DNA from 2 places in the Streptomyces sp. NPDC102270 genome. Region 2 is predicted to be linked to the other one. Evidence: riboswitches for the same ligand, from Rfam matches in the RefSeq annotation. Region 2 holds a riboswitch; the other holds the start of a gene.
What was found. A riboswitch is a leader RNA that binds a small molecule or an ion and turns the genes downstream of it on or off. The one in region 2 is predicted to bind glycine.

Region 1 (8,692 bases), on a different contig from region 2:
TGGTCGGCCTGTATCTCGGTCTCAACGTCGTGGTGGTCGCGGTCGGTCTGTGGCACGTCGTCACGGCAGGGCATGTGATCACGGACTGGTCCAGCGCCCTGACCGCCGAGCACGGCAACGTGTTCGCCATGGTCGGCGTGGCCCTGCTCGTCTTCCCCAAGCTCGCGCTGGGCCTGTCCGGCTTCGAGACCGGCGTCGCGGTCATGCCACACGTCAAGGGCGAGGCCGGCGACACCGAGGAGCGTCCGACCGGCCGGATCCACGACACCAAGAAACTGCTCACCGCCGCCGCCCTGATCATGAGCGTCTTCCTGATCGCCACCAGCTTCATCACCACCCTTCTGATCCCGGAGAAGGAGTTCGAGTCGGGCGGCCAGGCCAACGGCCGCGCCCTCGCGTACCTCGCACACAACTACCTGGGCGGCGTCTTCGGCACGGTCTATGACATCTCGACCATCGCCATCCTGTGGTTCGCCGGCGCCTCCGCGATGGCCGGCCTGCTCAACCTGATGCCCCGCTACCTGCCCCGCTACGGCATGGCCCCGCACTGGGCCCGCGCCGTACGCCCCATGGTCATCGTGTTCACCCTCATCGGCTTCCTGGTCACATGGATCTTCGATGCCGACGTCGACGCCCAGGGCGGCGCCTATGCCACCGGCGTCCTGGTCCTCATCAGCTCCGCGGCGATCGCGGTGACCATCGCGGCCCGCAAGGCCGTCCAGCGGGGCTGGACGATCGGCTTCGCGGTCATCTCGGCGGTCTTTCTCTACGTCACCGTCGCGAACGTCATCGAACGCCCCGACGGCGTCAAGATCGGCGCCTGCTTCATCGCCGGCATCATCCTCGTCTCCCTGCTCTCCCGGCTGGCCCGTGCCTTCGAGCTGCGCGTGACCAGCGTGCGGCTGGACGCCATGGCGGAACGTTTCATCCGGGACATCGCCAGCCGCAAGATCCGCTTCATCGCCAACGAACCCGACCAGCGGGACCAGGCCGAATACCGCGAAAAGATCGAACAGATCCGGGCCGACAACGACATCCCCGGCGAGGACTTCGTCTTCGTCGAGGTAACCGTCCTGGACCCCTCCGAGTTCGAGGCGGGCCTGACCGTCCGCGGGGAGGTCCTGCACGGCCGCTACCGCGTCCTGACCCTGGAGTCCTCCTCCATCCCGAACGCCCTGGCCGCCCTCCTCCTGCATGTCCGCGACATCACCGGCTGCATCCCCCACATCTACTTCGAATGGACCGAGGGCAGCCCCTTCCACCAGTTCCTGCGCTTCTTCCTCTTCGGCCAGGGCGAGGTCGCCCCCGTCACCCGGGAGGTCCTGCGCGAGGCGGAACCCGACCGGGCCCGCCGTCCCCGCGTCCACACCGGCTGACCCACAGATACCCGACATGAGCCGCGTACGGCCCTAAGTTGATGCCCATGATCCTGAGCATCCGCAACCAGCTCCCCGGAACCGTCACCACCGTCACCCGGGGCGAGGCCATGGCGACGGTCAAGATCCGCCTCGACGGCGGGCAGGACCTCACGGCCGCGATCACCCTCGATGCCGTGGAGGATCTCGGCCTCACCCCGGGTTCTTCCGTGCGCGCCCTGGTGAAGTCGACGGAGGTCTCCCTCGCCACCGCCCCGGTCCGGGGCCTGTCCATCCGCAATCAGCTCCCGGGCACGGTCACCGCCGTGGCCACCGGCGCCGCCATGGCCACGGTGAAGATCGCCGTCGAGGGCGGCGAGTTCACCTCCGCGATCACCGCGGACTCCGCGACGGACCTCGCCCTGGCCGTCGGCACCCCCGTGGTCGCCCTCATCAAGTCGACAGAGGTGTCACTGGCGAGGGAGTAGGCCCCGGCGCAACGAGAAAGGGCCCCGCCGAAACGGGGCCCTCATCGCATCGGGTCAGTCCTCGTACGCGTCCAGCGGCGGGCACGAACACACCAGGTTCCGGTCACCGAAGGCCTGATCGATCCGCCGCACCGGCGGCCAGTACTTGTCCGCGACCGACACCCCGGCCGGGAACACGGCCTCCTCACGGGTGTACGCGTGCTCCCACTCGCCGCCCAGCGCGCCGGCGGTGTGCGGGGCGTTGCGCAGCGGGTTGTCGTCGGCGGCCCACTCCCCGGTGCCGACCTTCTCGATCTCTCCGCGAATGGCGATCATCGCCGCGCAGAACCGGTCGAGTTCGGTCAGGTCCTCGGACTCGGTCGGCTCGATCATCAGGGTCCCGGCCACCGGGAACGACATGGTCGGCGCGTGGAAGCCGTAGTCGATGAGCCGCTTGGCCACGTCGTCGACGCTCACCCCGGTCGCCTTGGTCAGCGGCCGCAGGTCGATGATGCACTCGTGCGCGACCAGCCCGCCGGGGCCGGTGTAGAGCACGGGGTAGTGCGGCTCGAGCCGCTTGGCGATGTAGTTGGCGGAGAGCACCGCCACCTGAGTGGCCCGCTTGAGCCCCTCACCGCCCATGAGCCGGACGTACGCCCACGAGATCGGCAGAATGCCCGCGGAACCCCAGGGAGCGGCCGAGATGGGCCCCACGCCCGTCTCCGGGCCGGCCGCGGGCTGCATCGGGTGGTTCGGCAGATACGGCGCCAGGTGCGCCCGCACGCCGACCGGACCGACGCCCGGACCGCCGCCCCCGTGCGGGATGCAGAAGGTCTTGTGCAGGTTCAGGTGGGAGACGTCACCGCCGAAGTGCCCCGGCTTGGCCAGCCCCACCAGAGCGTTGAGGTTGGCCCCGTCGACGTACACCTGCCCGCCCGCCTCGTGCACCTGGGCGCAGATGTCGGCGACGTGCTCCTCGAACACCCCGTGCGTCGAGGGGTACGTGATCATCAGCACCGACAGCTCGTCGCGGTACTGCTCGATCTTGGCCCGCAGGTCCTCGACGTCGATCTCACCGTCCTCGGCGGTCTTGACGACGATGACCTTCATGCCCGCCATCACGGCACTGGCGGCATTGGTCCCGTGCGCGGACGACGGGATCAGACACACGGTCCGCTGCTCGTCACCGTTGGCCCGGTGGTACCCGCGTACGGCGAGCAGCCCGGCCAGTTCGCCCTGCGACCCCGCGTTGGGCTGCAGCGACACCTTGTCGTACCCGGTGACCTCGGCGAGCTGTTCCTCCAGCTCGCGGATGAGCGTGAGGTAGCCCTGCGCCTGCTCGGCGGGCGCGAAGGGGTGCAGCTGCCCGAACTCGGGCCAGGTGACCGGCTCCATCTCCGTGGTCGCGTTGAGCTTCATGGTGCAGGAGCCCAGCGGGATCATGCCGCGGTCCAGCGCGTAGTCCCGGTCGGCCAGCCTGCGCAGGTAGCGCAGCATCGCGGTCTCGGAGCGGTGCTGGTGGAAGACGGGGTGGGTGAGGACGGCGTCGCCGCGCAGCAGCGCGTCCGGCAGCGCCTCCTCGGTGGCCGCGTCCAGCGCCTCGATGTCGGCCTCGACTCCGAAGGCGTTCCACACGGCACTCAGCTGGGCCCGCGCGGTGGTCTCGTCACAGGCGACGGACACATGGTCGGCGTCGACGAGGTGGAGGTTGACGCCGTTCTGCCGCGCCGCGGCGACGACCTCGGCGGCCTTCGCGGGCACGCGCACGGTCAGCGTGTCGAAGTAGGAGCCGTGCACGACCTCGACCCCGCCGGCCGTCAGCCCCGCGGCGAGGATGTTCGCGTACCGGTGCGTCCGCCGCGCGATGCCCCTCAGTCCGTCGGGCCCGTGGTACACGGCGTACATCCCGGCCATGACCGCGAGCAGCACCTGCGCGGTGCAGATGTTGCTGGTCGCCTTCTCCCGGCGGATGTGCTGCTCACGCGTCTGCAGCGCGAGCCGGTAGGCCTTGTTGCCGTCGGCGTCCACGGACACGCCCACGAGCCGCCCGGGCAGGCTCCTGGCGAACTTCTCCTGGACGGCCATGTATCCGGCGTGCGGCCCGCCGAATCCCATCGGAACACCGAACCGCTGCGTGGTCCCGACCGCGATGTCCGCCCCGAGCTCGCCCGGCGACTTCAGCAGGGTCAGCGCCAGCAGATCGGCGGCCACGGTCACGAGCGCACCGAGCTCGTGAGCCTGGTCGATGAGCGGCTTGATGTCCCGTACGACCCCGGAGGCGCCGGGGTACTGGACGAGCACCCCGTTGATCTCACGCCCGGCGACCTCGGCCGGGATCCCGTCGCTGAGGTCGGCGACGACGACCTCCAGACCGGTCGGCTCGGCGCGGGTCTGGATCACGGCGATGGTCTGCGGCAGCGTGTCGGCGTCGACGAGGAAGAGGCCCTTCTTGTTCTTCCCCATCCGGCGGGACAGTGCCATGGCCTCGGCCGCCGCGGTCCCCTCGTCGAGCAGCGAGGCACCGGAGGTCGGCAGCCCGGTGAGGTCGGCGACCATGGTCTGGAAGTTGAGCAGAGCCTCGAGCCGCCCCTGCGAGATCTCCGGCTGATACGGCGTGTAGGCCGTGTACCAGGCCGGGTTCTCCATGACGTTACGGAGGATGACGGGCGGAGTGAAGGTGCCGTAGTACCCGAGTCCGATCATGGAGTCGAGCACCTGGTTCCGGTCGGCCAGCGACCGCAGCTCGGCCAGCACCTCGGCCTCGGTGCGCGCACCGGGCAGTTCCAGCGCATCGGCGTTCTTGATCACATCGGGCACGGCTGCGGCCGTGAGCTCGTCCAGCGAGCCGTAGCCGACCTGCGCGAGCATCTTGGCGCAAGCCTCGTGATCAGGGCCGATGTGACGCTGCTCGAAGGGGATGCCCTGTTCGAGCTCGGAGAGCGGAATGCGGTGGGCGGTCATTGCGGAGGCCTCCTGGTCTGACGCGACCTTCGAGGGGTACCCCGGCACGGGTACCCCGACGGCCTCCCCCTCTGTCATCTCGACCTGAGAGCTTCACCGGCCGCCCGAAGGCCGCCGGCTTTCCCCGTCGGTGAGAGCGGAAGCCGTCGACACCCGCCCTGCTTTCCAGAGTGACCTCGTCCGTGCGGTACGTGAGCCTGAGAGATTCCGGGGAGGATTTGCTCCTTCGGCGCCTCCGATGGTGTCCGGAGGACTCTCCCGCACGGGATCAGCAGCCGCTGGCAAGCCTACCAGCGAGGTCGCCGCACGAGTCTTCGAGTGGCCGCACACCCCGATGTGCTCTTTCGTAGTGTTTACGACCGCTTCGGATGAGTTGCGACCAAGTGGAGGGCACGTGCAGACCGACATCGATCCGCGCAACCTGATCGGCCGCAAGGCGTTCGACCGCAACGGCACCAAGATCGGCACCGTTGACGAGGTCTACCTCGACGACGCGACGGGCGTGCCGGAGTGGGCTGCCATACGCACCGGCCTCTTCTCCCGGGACGCCTTCGTCCCCCTGGAGCCGAGCGAGTTGGTCGACGGCACCCTGCACGTCCCCTACGACCGCAGCCTCATCAAGGACGCCCCCGACTTCGGCGTGGGCCGCCACCTCTCCCCCGAGCAGGAACTCCAGCTCTACCACCACTACGGCCTCGACCTGGCCGCCCCACCCCCTTTCCCGGACCGGGACTTCGGCAAGCTGGCCGGCACGGGAGACGCGGAGGCCTGACCTCTTCGCAGCACAAGGCCCGTCAACCGCCCCACCACGGCCCCGTCGGCCGCCACAACGGGTCAGCCCCACGGGGGCCATCCGCGCCCGCCAACGAACCCGTCACGCGTGTTGCGGACGTGAACCCGTCACTTCGACCAACGGCAACGGCTCGGCCGACTCAAGCCCAGGATCATCGACACGGAACGTCCGCACCCGCCCCGGCTCCGAATCCGGCGTCTCGAACCGCACGGTCACCCTCCCCAGCCCGCTCCCCTGCACCCACCCGTGCCCGTACTCGGCGTGCCGCACGTCATGCCCGGCGACCCACCGCCGCTCGACCACCACGTCCCGCTCCTCGCCAGGAACGTCATCAGCCACCTCCTCGACCCCGGGATCCGCTGCCTCCCCCGCCGCCTGGGCGAACAGATCCTCCTGAGTGAAGTCGGCAAGCCCGGAAGCCCCCACGCCCAGCAACCGCACACCCCCCGTCGAGTCGACGCCCTCCAGCAACCGCAGGGCGGCCTCCTTCACCACGGCAGGATCATCCGTGGGCCCCCGCAGGGTCTCGGACCGCGTCAGCGTCGAGAAGTCGTACCGCCGCACCTTCAGCACGATGGTCCGCCCCGACAGCCCGGCCTCCCGCAGCCTGCGCACACACCGGTCCGCCAACCGCTGCACCTCGAGCCCCACCCGAACCCGGTCATGGATGTCCACGTCGTACGTGTCCTCCACCGACACCGACTTCGTCTCCCGCTCCGCCACCACGGCCCGCTCGTCCCGCGCCAGCGCCATGGCGTACAGCCCGTGCCCGTGCGCCTTCCCGAGCAGCCGTACGAGCTCGTCCTCCCCCGCCTCGACGATCTCGTCGACGGTATGGATCCCGGCCCGCCGCAGATGGTCGCCGGTCGCCGGCCCCACCCCGGGCAGGGTCCGCACCGACAAGGGCCCGAGCAGCGCCCGCTCGGTGCCCGGCTCGATCACCACCAGCCCGTCCGGCTTGGCCTGCTCGGAGGCGATCTTCGCGAGCATCTTGGACGCGGCCAGCCCCACCGAGCCCGTGAGGCCTGTCCCGGCCCGTATGTCGGCCCGCAGCTTCGCCCCGACCAGTCGCGCCGACGCCTCGTCCCAGGCCGCTCCACCGGCCTCCAGATCGACGAACGCCTCGTCCAGGCTCAGTGGCTCCACCAGCGGCGACAGCGCCCGCAGCAGCGCCATCACCTGCTCGCTGATCGCCTTGTAGAACCCGAAGCGCGGCACGAGATACGCGGCGTTCGGCGCGAGCCGTCTCGCCTGCGCCATGGGCATCGCCGAATGCACCCCGAACACCCGGGCCTCGTAGGACGAGGTGGCCACCACACCGCGCGGCCCCAGCCCGCCCACGACGACCGCCTTCCCGCGCAGACTCGGCTTGGAAGCCTGCTCCGCCGAGGCGTAGAAGGCATCCATGTCGAGATGCAGGATCGTGGGCGCTTTTCTCACATGTCCGATGCTGCCCTACGCCACTGACAATGCCCCGCCGATGCGAGCGGGGCAGGCGTCAGACCGCCCGGTTGCGGCGCCTGGCCAGCTCGTCCGCCGGGTTGTGTCCGATGAGCGTCTCGCCGGTGTCGATGCGCTCCCCGTGCAGCTGCGACAGGGCGCTCTCGACGTCCCGCCACACCACGCCCACGGCGATCCCGAAGATCCCCTGGCCACCCTGGAGCAGCGCGTGCACCTCGTCGGGCGAGGTGCACTCGTAGACCGTGGCCCCATCGCTCATGAGCGTCATGCGCTCCAGGTCCTGGAAACCGCGCTCACGCAGGTGCTGGACCGTGGTGCGGATGTTCTGCAGCGACACACCGGTGTCGAGGAACCGCTTGACGATCTTCAGGACGACGACGTCCCGGAAACTGTAGAGCCGCTGCGTCCCCGACCCGTGAGCGGGCCGCACGCTCGGCTCCACGAGCCCGGTGCGCGCCCAGTAGTCGAGTTGCCGGTAGGTGATGCCGGCCGCCGCGCAGGCCGTAGGGCCGCGATAGCCGATCTCCTCGGACGCCATGGACGTCGCCCCTCCGCTGTCCGGCACGGCCGCCGGTCGCTGCGGAGCGTGATCGGCCGCGCTGCCCTGAAACGGGCTGCCGTGATGGGGATCCCCCCAACTCGAACGCAGTTGAGAGCTTGGGGGAGGGTACGGACCGCTTGCCCCGAGACTCCGTCCGGGGGCACCCCCAGCCGTACCGTCGCCGCTGCTTCTCACGCCGACCTCCGTCCTTGACCTGCCTTCTCGACGGTAGGCAGTCACCAGGGGTGCGTCAACGATCGCCACACTCGGCACGCCGAGTGATAATCACCCTAGGAGTGGTTTCCCGTACCCCACCGCGGGGAAAGGCTAGCGGGTTGCGCTCCGGACGGGCCGCAGGACGCTCTCACGCGGCGGGGGCAAATGCCGGCATTTCCGTGACGACCGGACACGGCCGAGCCGTCACGGACCACTGATCCGCCGGCTCGGCCGCATCCGTCTCACTGACTGCTGGTGCCGAAGTCCTCGGGGGAGATCTGGTCGAGGAACTCGCGGAACTTCTCCACCTCGTCCTCCTGCTCGTCCGGAATGGCGATACCGGCGTCGTCGAGCACTCCGTCGCTGCCGTAGATCGGCGTCCCGGTGCGCAGGGCCAGCGCTATGGCGTCGGACGGCCGCGCGCTCACCTCGACCCCGCTGGCGAAGACCAGCTCCGCGTAGAAGACGCCCTCACGCAGGTCCGTGATGCGCACTTCGGTGAGCTCCTGGCCGACCGCCTCCAGCACGTCCTTGAACAGGTCGTGGGTGAGCGGTCGTGCGGGGGCCAGGCCCTGCTGCGCGAAGGCGATGGCCGTCGCCTCCCCCGGCCCGATCCAGATGGGGAGGTAGCGGTCGCCTCCCACTTCACGCAGGAGCACGATCGGTTGGTTGGAGGGCATTTCGACCCGGACACCTACGACATCGAGCTCGTTCACACAGCAACCCTAGGCCGTGCCCGGGACGTTTGGGTAGTCGGGCAGGAAACGGGTGACGATCCGGCCCCCGGCGCCCTCAGGGCAGGCGCACGCCGAGCGCGGTCTGCACAAGTGCCGCGTGCAGCTTCACGGTCAGCCCCGCGAGTTCCTTGGCGCGGGCTTCGGCGTGTGCGCGGGTCTGC
Region 2 (8,692 bases):
GCCACTCCGTCGCCTCGGTGAGCAGGCGGAATCGGCCGGAGTCCAGGTCGATCTCCGGGTTGGGCCGGGTGAAGTGACGGCTGGGTGGCAGGACGCGGTGCTTCAGCGCCAGCACCGTCTTGATGAGGCCGGCCACTCCGGCCGCGGAAGAGAGGTGACCGATCTGTGCCTTCAGCGTCCCGAGCGTGCACGGAGCACCATCCCGGCCGAGAGCCTCGGTGAGCGCCTCGAACTCGATCGGATCCCCCAGGGACGTGCCCGTCCCGTGCGTCTCCACGTACGAGATGGTCCGGGGGTCCACGCCCGCGACACGATGCGCCGCGCGGACGACGGCCACCTGCCCGTCCACCCCCGGAGCGGTGAAGCTGAGGCGCCGCGCGCCGTCGTTGTTCACCGCCGACCCCAGGATGACGGCGTGGATCGAGTCGCGGTCGGCGAGGGCGTCCGCCAGCGGCTTCAGTACGACCACCCCCACGCCGTTGCCGAAGACCGTCCCGTCGGCCCCGGCGTCGAACGGCAGGCAGTGCCCGGTCGAGGAGAACACCGAGCCGACCGTGTGCAGGTACCCCTCGTGCTGAGGCACATGGATCGTCACGCCGCCGGCCAGGGCCATCTCGCACTCGCCGGCGAGCAGCGCCTGGCAGGCCATGTGCACGGCGACCATGGACGACGAGCAGGAGGACTGCACGCTGACGCTCGGCCCGCGCAGGTCGAGGTGGTACGAGACCCGGGCCGCCAGCAGATCCTTCTCGGTGGCCAGCAACAACTCCTGCGGGCTCGTGTTCGCCAGCGCCCCGGGGGTCCGCAGCAGGTTGCTGAGCAGGTAGGCGTTCTGGCTGGCACCGGCGTAGACGCCCACGGGCGCGCCTCCTCCGGTACGGGGGGCGTATCCCGCGTCCTCCATCGCGGCCCAGGCGCATTCGAGGAAGACGCGCTGCTGCGGGTCGAGCAGGGCGGCGTCCCGTGGCGTGTACCCGAACAGCACATTGTCGAAGTACTCGACGCCGTCGAGTACACCGTGGACATGGCGGTAGTCGGAGTGCCTGGCCTGTTCCGGGGCCACACCGGCGGCTATGGAGTCGTCCGCGGTGAACGACGTGATCCGCTCACCACCGTCCAGCACACTGTCCCAGAACCGCCCGACGGAGTCCGCGCCGGGGAAGCGTCCCGCCATACCCACCACGGCGATCTCGAGGCCGGTCGGCTCCGCCTGCTGCTCGGTCATCGCTCCTCCCCGCCCATCGCGGCGCGCCGCCGGGCGCGGGCGGCCGTGGTCAGCCTGCTGCGTGCCCTGCCCCGGTCCGCCTCGGACGCGGGTTCCTCGGCCGTCTCCAGATGGCGCGCCAGCAGGCGCACGGTCGGGTTGCGAAAGAGCGTGACCATCGAAATCTCCCGGTCGAGCGACTTGACCAGCCGAACCCTGAGCCGCATCAGCAGCAGCGAGGTGCCGCCGATGTCGAAGAAGCTGTCGTGCACGCCGACGTTCTCGAGGCCGAGCGTCGCGGCCCAGACCGCGGCGATCTCCTCCTCCAGGCCCGCACGCGGCGCGCCTTGGTGATCGGTCCGCTCGACGACCGGGGCCGGCAGGGCACCACGGTCGACCTTGCCGTTCCCGGTCAGCGGCATGGCGTCGAGCACCATCACGACCGCGGGCACCATGTGGTCGGGCAGTCGATCCGCAGCGAAGGCTCGCACGTCCGCCCCGGTGAGGCCGGATCCGGTCACATAACCGGCCAGCCGTAGCTCGTCGGCGGCGCCGTACGGCAAGACGACGGCCTGCTCCACGCTCGGATGGCGAGCCAGGACCGCCGCTACCTCGCCGGGCTCGACCCGGTATCCCATGACCTTGACCTGGTCGTCGGCGCGCCCGGCGAACTCCAGGTCTCCGGTGGGCAGCCGCCGGACCAGGTCGCCGGTCGCGTACATGCGCGCCCCGGGCGGGCCTGCCGTGCACGGGGTGAAGGCGGCCGCGGTCGCGGCGGGGGCGCCGAGATAGCCGCGGGCCAGGTTCGCCCCCTCGATGTGCAGCTCCCCCGTGACCCCGTCGGGGACGGGCTCCCGGTCCGGCCCGAGAACGTGCACGCGCACCCCCCGGAACGGACGGCCAAGGGGGACCGTCGCGGACTCCGGCAGGTCCCGCGGCACTCGGTGGGCGAGCATCGAGACCGTGGTCTCGGTCGGACCGTAGTGGTTCTCGACGGTCAGATCGGCCCGGGCGGATCTGACCCGGCGGACCAGGTTCGGCGGCAGTGGCTCGCCCGCGCAGATCAGCAGGCGCCGCGGCAGCACCCTGTCGAGCTCTGTGCCTCCCGCGCCCGCCAGAGCCGCGAGGTGACTCGGTACAAGCTTCATCGCGTCGATCCGATGCTCCGTGAAGTACGCGGCGAAGGCCTCCGAATCGATCGACTGTTCCCGGGACAGCACATGCAGACAACCGCCGGTGGTCAGCGCCCCGAACACGTTGGTGCTGCCCAGGTCCGCGGAGAACGTGGACGCCAGCGCCCAGGACCACCCCGGCTCGATCCGCTCGTACAGACCGTTCAGGTAGTGGACGTACTGGCGGTGCTCGACGGCGACGGCCTTGGGCTCGCCGGTCGAGCCCGAGGTGAACAGCACGTAGCACAGGGCCGAGCCGGGTGTGGGTGGCCGGTCCGGGCTCGCCGCACCGGCCTCCGGCTCCTCCCCCGGCACGACGACGGGAAGCCCGAAGTCCGCGGCCCGCTCCGCCGACTCCGGCGTCGTCACCAGCGCCGCCGCGCCCGCGGCCGACAGCAGGGCGTTGACGCGGGTGCCGGGAAGCTCGGGGTCGAGCGGCAGATAGGCCCCGCCCGCCCGGAGTATTCCGAGCATCCCCACGATCATCGCCGCCGACCGGGGAACCAGCAGGCCTACCGGACGATCGGCTCCCACACCAAGTGCGGCGAGCCGGACGGCCACCCCCTCGGCCCGCCGTTCGAGCTCCCCGTAGGTGAGCGCGCCCTCGGGTCCGGTGACCGCGATCCTCGACGGGTCCTCACGCGTCTGGGCAGCGATCAGTTCGTGCAGCGTGGTTCCCTGCTTGGCTCCCATGGAGGAGATCGTCGTGGCGCACGCTGACTCAGCGCTGAACCGGCGATGACGCGCCGCGACCGGCGACTTCTCGCCGAACTCGGAATCCCGGAATCCGCGGCCGAGTCGGGTTCAGCTCGTGAAACCGATCCGCCGCAGGACGTCCGCAGCCGCCCGGTCGATCAGCACCGCCGAACCGCAGCCCTGGGGCAGGTCGCCGCGCTCCACGGAGCGGATCAGCCGGGCGGCCGCCCCCCGGTGCCGCAGGAAGGCGTACCGCGAGACCCCCCGGCCGCGCTCGCGCTGCCCCTCCAGCGCGGTGTCCGCGGTGACGTCGAGCAGCAGCAGGTGCAGGGTGCCGCCCCGGCGCCGCGCCTCGCGGGCCAGCCAGCCCCGCACCCAGGCCTGCGTCCCGCAGTCGTGCACCACCACTCCCTCGCCGGAGCGCAGGGCGCGGCGCAGTGCGGCGTAGTGCGCGAGCCGGACCAGGGGGCGGTAGGCGGCGTACGGCAGTAAGCGGGCCAGCCGGCCGTCCCAGCGGTCGCGGGTGTCCTGGGAGTCGATCCGGATGCCCCTGACCGCACGCCTCATCAGCGTGGACTTGCCGCTGCCGGGCAGGCCGGTGATGACGACGAGGTCCCCCGGGCCGAAGAGCAGGGCGTGCGGACTGTGGCCCGCGCGGTCGCGCAGGTCACGGACGACCGGGCGGGCCCCCGGGGTCTCGACCGCCGGGGCCGCGGGCTGCTCGGGCAGCGCGAGCCCCGAGGTCGTCGCGTACGCCGTGGTCCTGTTCACCGTCATCGTCCTCCTCCGGGGTCGGGGTTCCCCTCCCCACCGAGCGTAAAGAGAAGGTAATGGATGATCTCTCGTGTTTCTGTACGCGTACCGTCACGAGCCGGTTACAGAAGGGAGGGGCCGAGGCGGCCCTGCCGTGGGCGTCGGATGCGTGCAATGATGTCGGCGCCAACTGCATACCGGCCGCTTGAATCCGCGCGGGAGAGTCCCGGGGTACGTGTACCCGGGCGCCGAAGGAGCAAGTCCCTCCCTTGAATCTCTCAGGCCCCGTTACCGCGCGGGCGAGGCACATCTGAAAAGCGGGCCGCCGACTCGACGGCGGCCCCACCCACGGTGCAAGCCACCGGCCACTCGTGTGGCCGGGGCGAACCTCTCAGGTTCCGATGACAGATGGGGAGGAATACCTCGCCCGTCACACCCATGTCCTGGGATCCTTGGAGACGACCGTCCGATGAGCAGTTCTGAACTCCGTCTCACCGCGCTCGATGCCCTGCACCGCTCGCTCGGTGCGACGATGACCGACTTCGCCGGCTGGGACATGCCCCTGCGGTACGGCTCCGAGCGCGACGAGCACACCGCGGTACGCACGAAAGCCGGGCTCTTCGACCTCTCCCACATGGGCGAGATCACCGTGACCGGGCCGCAGGCGGCCGGGCTGCTGAACTTCGCCCTGGTCGGCAACATCGCCTCCGTCGGTGTCGGCCGGGCCCGCTACACCATGATCTGCCAGGCCGACGGCGGCATCCTCGACGACCTGATCGTCTACCGGCTCGGGGAGACCGAGTACCTGGTGGTCGCCAACGCCTCCAACGCCCAGGTCGTGCTGGACGCGCTGACCGAGCGCGCGGCCGGCTTCGACGCCGAGGTGCGCGACGACCGGGACGCGTACGCGCTGATCGCCGTACAGGGACCGGAGTCCCCCGGCATCCTCGCGTCCCTGACCGACGCGGACCTCGACGGCCTCAAGTACTACGCCGGCCTGCCGGGCACGGTCGCCGGGGTGCCGGCACTGATCGCGCGCACCGGCTACACCGGCGAGGACGGCTTCGAGCTGTTCGTGAAGCCGGAGCACGCGGTCGAGCTGTGGCAGGCGCTGACCAAGGCCGGCGAGGGCGTCGGGCTCGTCCCCTGCGGGCTGTCCTGCCGGGACACCCTGCGTCTGGAAGCGGGCATGCCGCTGTACGGGCACGAGCTCTCACGGGAACTGACCCCCTTCGACGCCGGGCTCGGGCGGGTCGTGAAGTTCGAGAAGGAGGGGGACTTCGTGGGGCGCGAGGCGCTTCAGGCAGCCGCCTCCCGCGCCGCCGGGAACCCGCCGCGCGTCCTGGTCGGGCTCGTCGCCGAGGGGCGCCGCGTCCCGCGGGCCGGGTACGCGGTCGTCGCGGCCGGCGAGGTGATCGGCGAGGTCACCTCCGGCGCCCCCTCCCCCACGCTGGGCAAACCGATCGCGATGGCGTACGTCGACGCCGCGCACGCGACGCCCGGCACGACGGGTGTCGGTGTGGACATCCGGGGCAGCCACGAGCCGTACGAGGTCGTGGCGCTGCCGTTCTACAAGCGCCAGAAGTAGCCGCCGTAGGTGATGCTGGGCACAGAGTCACTGCTCACGCACGCCTTCCGCAGTCCCCCCTTCACCAGCACTCCCCCGCGTACAGGAGAATTCAGGCCATGAGCAACCCCCAGCAGCTGCGCTACAGCAAGGAGCACGAGTGGCTGTCGGGCGCCGAGGACGGCGTCTCGACGGTCGGCATCACGGAGCACGCGGCCAACGCGCTCGGCGATGTCGTCTTCGTCCAGCTCCCGGAGGTCGGTGACACGGTGACCGCGGGCGAGACCTGCGGCGAGCTGGAGTCGACCAAGTCGGTCAGCGACCTGTACTCCCCCGTCTCCGGTGAAGTCACCGAGGTCAACGAGGACGTCGTCAGCGACCCGGCACTGGTCAACTCCGCCCCCTTCGAGGGTGGCTGGCTGTTCAAGGTACGCGTCTCGGAGGAGCCGGCCGACCTGCTCTCCGCCGACGAGTACACCGCCTTTTCCGCCGGCTGAGGAGTCCGCACCCGATGTCCGCACTGAACACCCCCCTGCACGAACTCGACCCGGAGATCGCCGCCGCGGTCGACGCCGAGCTGGACCGTCAGCAGTCCACCCTCGAGATGATCGCCTCGGAGAACTTCGCTCCGCTCGCCGTCATGGAGGCACAGGGCTCGGTCCTCACCAACAAGTACGCCGAGGGCTACCCGGGCCGCCGTTACTACGGCGGCTGCGAGCACGTCGACGTGGCCGAGCAGATCGCGATCGACCGGGTCAAGGAGCTGTTCGGCGCCGAGTACGCCAACGTGCAGCCCCACTCCGGTGCCTCCGCGAACCAGGCCGCCCTGTTCGCGCTGGCCCAGCCCGGCGACACGATCCTGGGCCTGGACCTGGCGCACGGGGGTCACCTGACCCACGGGATGCGGCTGAACTTCTCCGGCAAGCAGTTCAACGTCGTCGCCTACCACGTGGACGAGTCGGGCCTCGTCGACATGGCCGAGCTGGAGAAGCTGGCCAAGGAGCACCGGCCCAAGGTGATCATCGCGGGCTGGTCGGCGTACCCGCGGCAGCTGGACTTCGCGGAGTTCCGCCGGATCGCCGACGCGGTCGAGGCGTACCTGTGGGTCGACATGGCCCACTTCGCCGGCCTGGTCGCGGCCGGGCTGCACCCGAACCCCGTCGAGTACGCGGACGTGGTCACCTCCACCACCCACAAGACGCTGGGCGGACCGCGCGGCGGGATCATCCTCGCGAAGAAGGAGTTCGCGAAGAAGCTGAACTCCTCCGTCTTCCCGGGCTTCCAGGGCGGCCCCCTGGAGCATGTGATCGCGGCGAAGGCGGTGTCCTTCAAGGTCGCGGCCTCGGAGGAGTTCAAGGAGCGCCAGCGGCGTACGGTGGACGGTGCGCGCATCCTCGCCGAGCGTCTGACGGCCGACGACGCCCGGGAGGCCGGGGTCGACGTGCTCTCCGGCGGCACCGACGTCCACCTCATCCTCGTCGACCTGCGCGAGTCCGAGCTGGACGGCCGGCAGGCCGAGGACCGTCTCCACGAGGTCGGCATCACGGTCAACCGCAACGCCGTCCCGAACGACCCGCGCCCGCCGATGGTGACGTCGGGGCTGCGGATCGGCACGCCCGCCCTGGCCACCCGCGGCTTCACGGCCGAGGACTTCGCCGAGGTCGCGGACGTCATCGCTGCGGCACTGAAGCCGTCGTACGACGCGGAATCGCTCAAGGCCCGGGTGAAGGCCCTCGCCGACAAGCACCCGCTGTACGCCGGCCTGAACAAGTAGTTCCACGGTGGGGGCACCCGGCGACGTGTGCCCCCACCCTTTGTGAAGGAGTTCCCGTGGCCATCTCGGTCTTCGACCTGTTCTCGATCGGCATCGGCCCGTCGAGTTCCCACACGGTCGGCCCGATGCGCGCGGCCCGCATGTTCGCCCGCCGCCTGCGCAACGAGGACCTGCTGTCCTCCGTCGCCTCGGTGCGCTGCGAGCTCTACGGCTCCCTGGGCGCGACCGGCCACGGTCACGGCACCCCGAAGGCCGTACTGCTCGGCCTGGAGGGCGCCTCCCCGCGCACGGTGGACGTGGAGGGCGCGGACGACCGGGTGGCGGAGATCAAGGCCACGGGGGTCCTGAAGCTGCTCGGTGAGCGCGAGATCCCGTTCTCCTTCGACGACGACCTGGTCCTGCACCGCCGCAAAGCCCTCCCCTACCACGCGAACGGCATGACGGTGTGGGCGTACGACGCCTCGGGCGCCGAGCTCATGTCGAAGACGTACTACTCGGTGGGCGGCGGGTTCGTCGTCGACGAGGACGCCATGGGCGCGGACCGGATCAAGCTGGACGACACGGTCCTGAAGTACCCCTTCCGCACCGGCGACGAGCTGCTGCGGCTGGCGAAGGAGACCGGTCTGTCGATCTCCTCGCTGATGCTGGAGAACGAGCGGGCCTGGCGCACCGAGGACGAGATCCGGGCCGGGCTGCTGGAGATCTGGCAGGTCATGCGGGCGTGCGTGTCGCGGGGCATGTCCCGTGAGGGCATCCTGCCGGGCGGCCTCAAGGTCCGCCGCAGGGCCGCCGTCACCGCCCGTCAACTGCGCGCCGAGGGCGATCCGCTGGCGCACTCCATGGAGTGGATCACGCTGTACGCGATGGCGGTGAACGAGGAGAACGCGGCGGGCGGACGGGTGGTGACCGCCCCGACCAACGGGGCCGCCGGCATCATCCCCGCGGTGCTCCACTACTACATGAACTTCGTGCCCGGCGCCGACGACGAGGGTGTCGTCCGGTTCATGCTGGCGGCCGGCGCCATCGGCATGCTCTTCAAGGAGAACGCCTCCATCTCCGGCGCCGAGGTCGGCTGCCAGGGCGAGGTCGGCTCGGCCTGCTCGATGGCCGCGGGCGCCCTCGCCGAGGTCCTCGGCGGCTCCCCCGAACAGGTCGAGAACGCCGCCGAGATCGGCATGGAGCACAACCTGGGCCTGACCTGCGACCCGGTCGGCGGCCTGGTCCAGATCCCCTGCATCGAGCGCAACGGCATGGCCGCGGTGAAGGCGGTCACGGCGGCCAAGATGGCGCTGCGGGGCGACGGCTCGCACAAGGTGTCCCTGGACAAGGTCATCAAGACGATGAAGGAGACCGGGGCCGACATGAGCGTGAAGTACAAGGAGACGGCCCGGGGCGGGCTCGCGGTGAACATCATCGAGTGCTGAGGGGACAGGCCCCGAGCGGAGTCGTGTGAGGTCACCGAACGTCGACGTAGTCGGTGACCCGGGTGCCCCTGAGATAGCGGCTTCCGGTCTGGCGGTCGAAGG

Region 1: it holds a riboswitch for glycine, as region 2 does, so the genes downstream of both, gcvP (aminomethyl-transferring glycine dehydrogenase) here and gcvT (glycine cleavage system aminomethyltransferase GcvT) in region 2, are expected to answer to the same signal.

The regions. Positions count from the first base shown of each region.
Region 1 is NZ_JBIWLX010000019.1:7,362-16,053, reverse strand. It holds gene ACIRP7_RS34235 (amino acid transporter) at 1-1,376, shown strand, start outside; gene ACIRP7_RS34230 (molybdopterin-binding protein) at 1,424-1,843, shown strand; gene gcvP (aminomethyl-transferring glycine dehydrogenase) at 1,898-4,783, opposite strand; glycine riboswitch at 4,959-5,054, opposite strand; gene ACIRP7_RS34220 (PRC-barrel domain-containing protein) at 5,178-5,555, shown strand; partial or broken gene ACIRP7_RS34215 (DNA polymerase IV) at 5,471-7,016, opposite strand; gene ACIRP7_RS34210 (MerR family transcriptional regulator) at 7,075-7,773, opposite strand; gene ACIRP7_RS34205 (bifunctional nuclease family protein) at 8,037-8,510, opposite strand; gene ACIRP7_RS34200 (MerR family transcriptional regulator) at 8,587-8,692, opposite strand, start outside.
Region 2 is NZ_JBIWLX010000012.1:40,381-49,072, reverse strand. It holds gene ACIRP7_RS25295 (type I polyketide synthase) at 1-1,225, opposite strand, end outside; gene ACIRP7_RS25290 (amino acid adenylation domain-containing protein) at 1,222-3,069, opposite strand; gene ACIRP7_RS25285 (AAA family ATPase) at 3,181-3,849, opposite strand; glycine riboswitch at 4,032-4,129, shown strand; gene gcvT (glycine cleavage system aminomethyltransferase GcvT) at 4,295-5,413, shown strand; gene gcvH (glycine cleavage system protein GcvH) at 5,512-5,889, shown strand; gene glyA (serine hydroxymethyltransferase) at 5,904-7,166, shown strand; gene ACIRP7_RS25265 (L-serine ammonia-lyase) at 7,223-8,590, shown strand.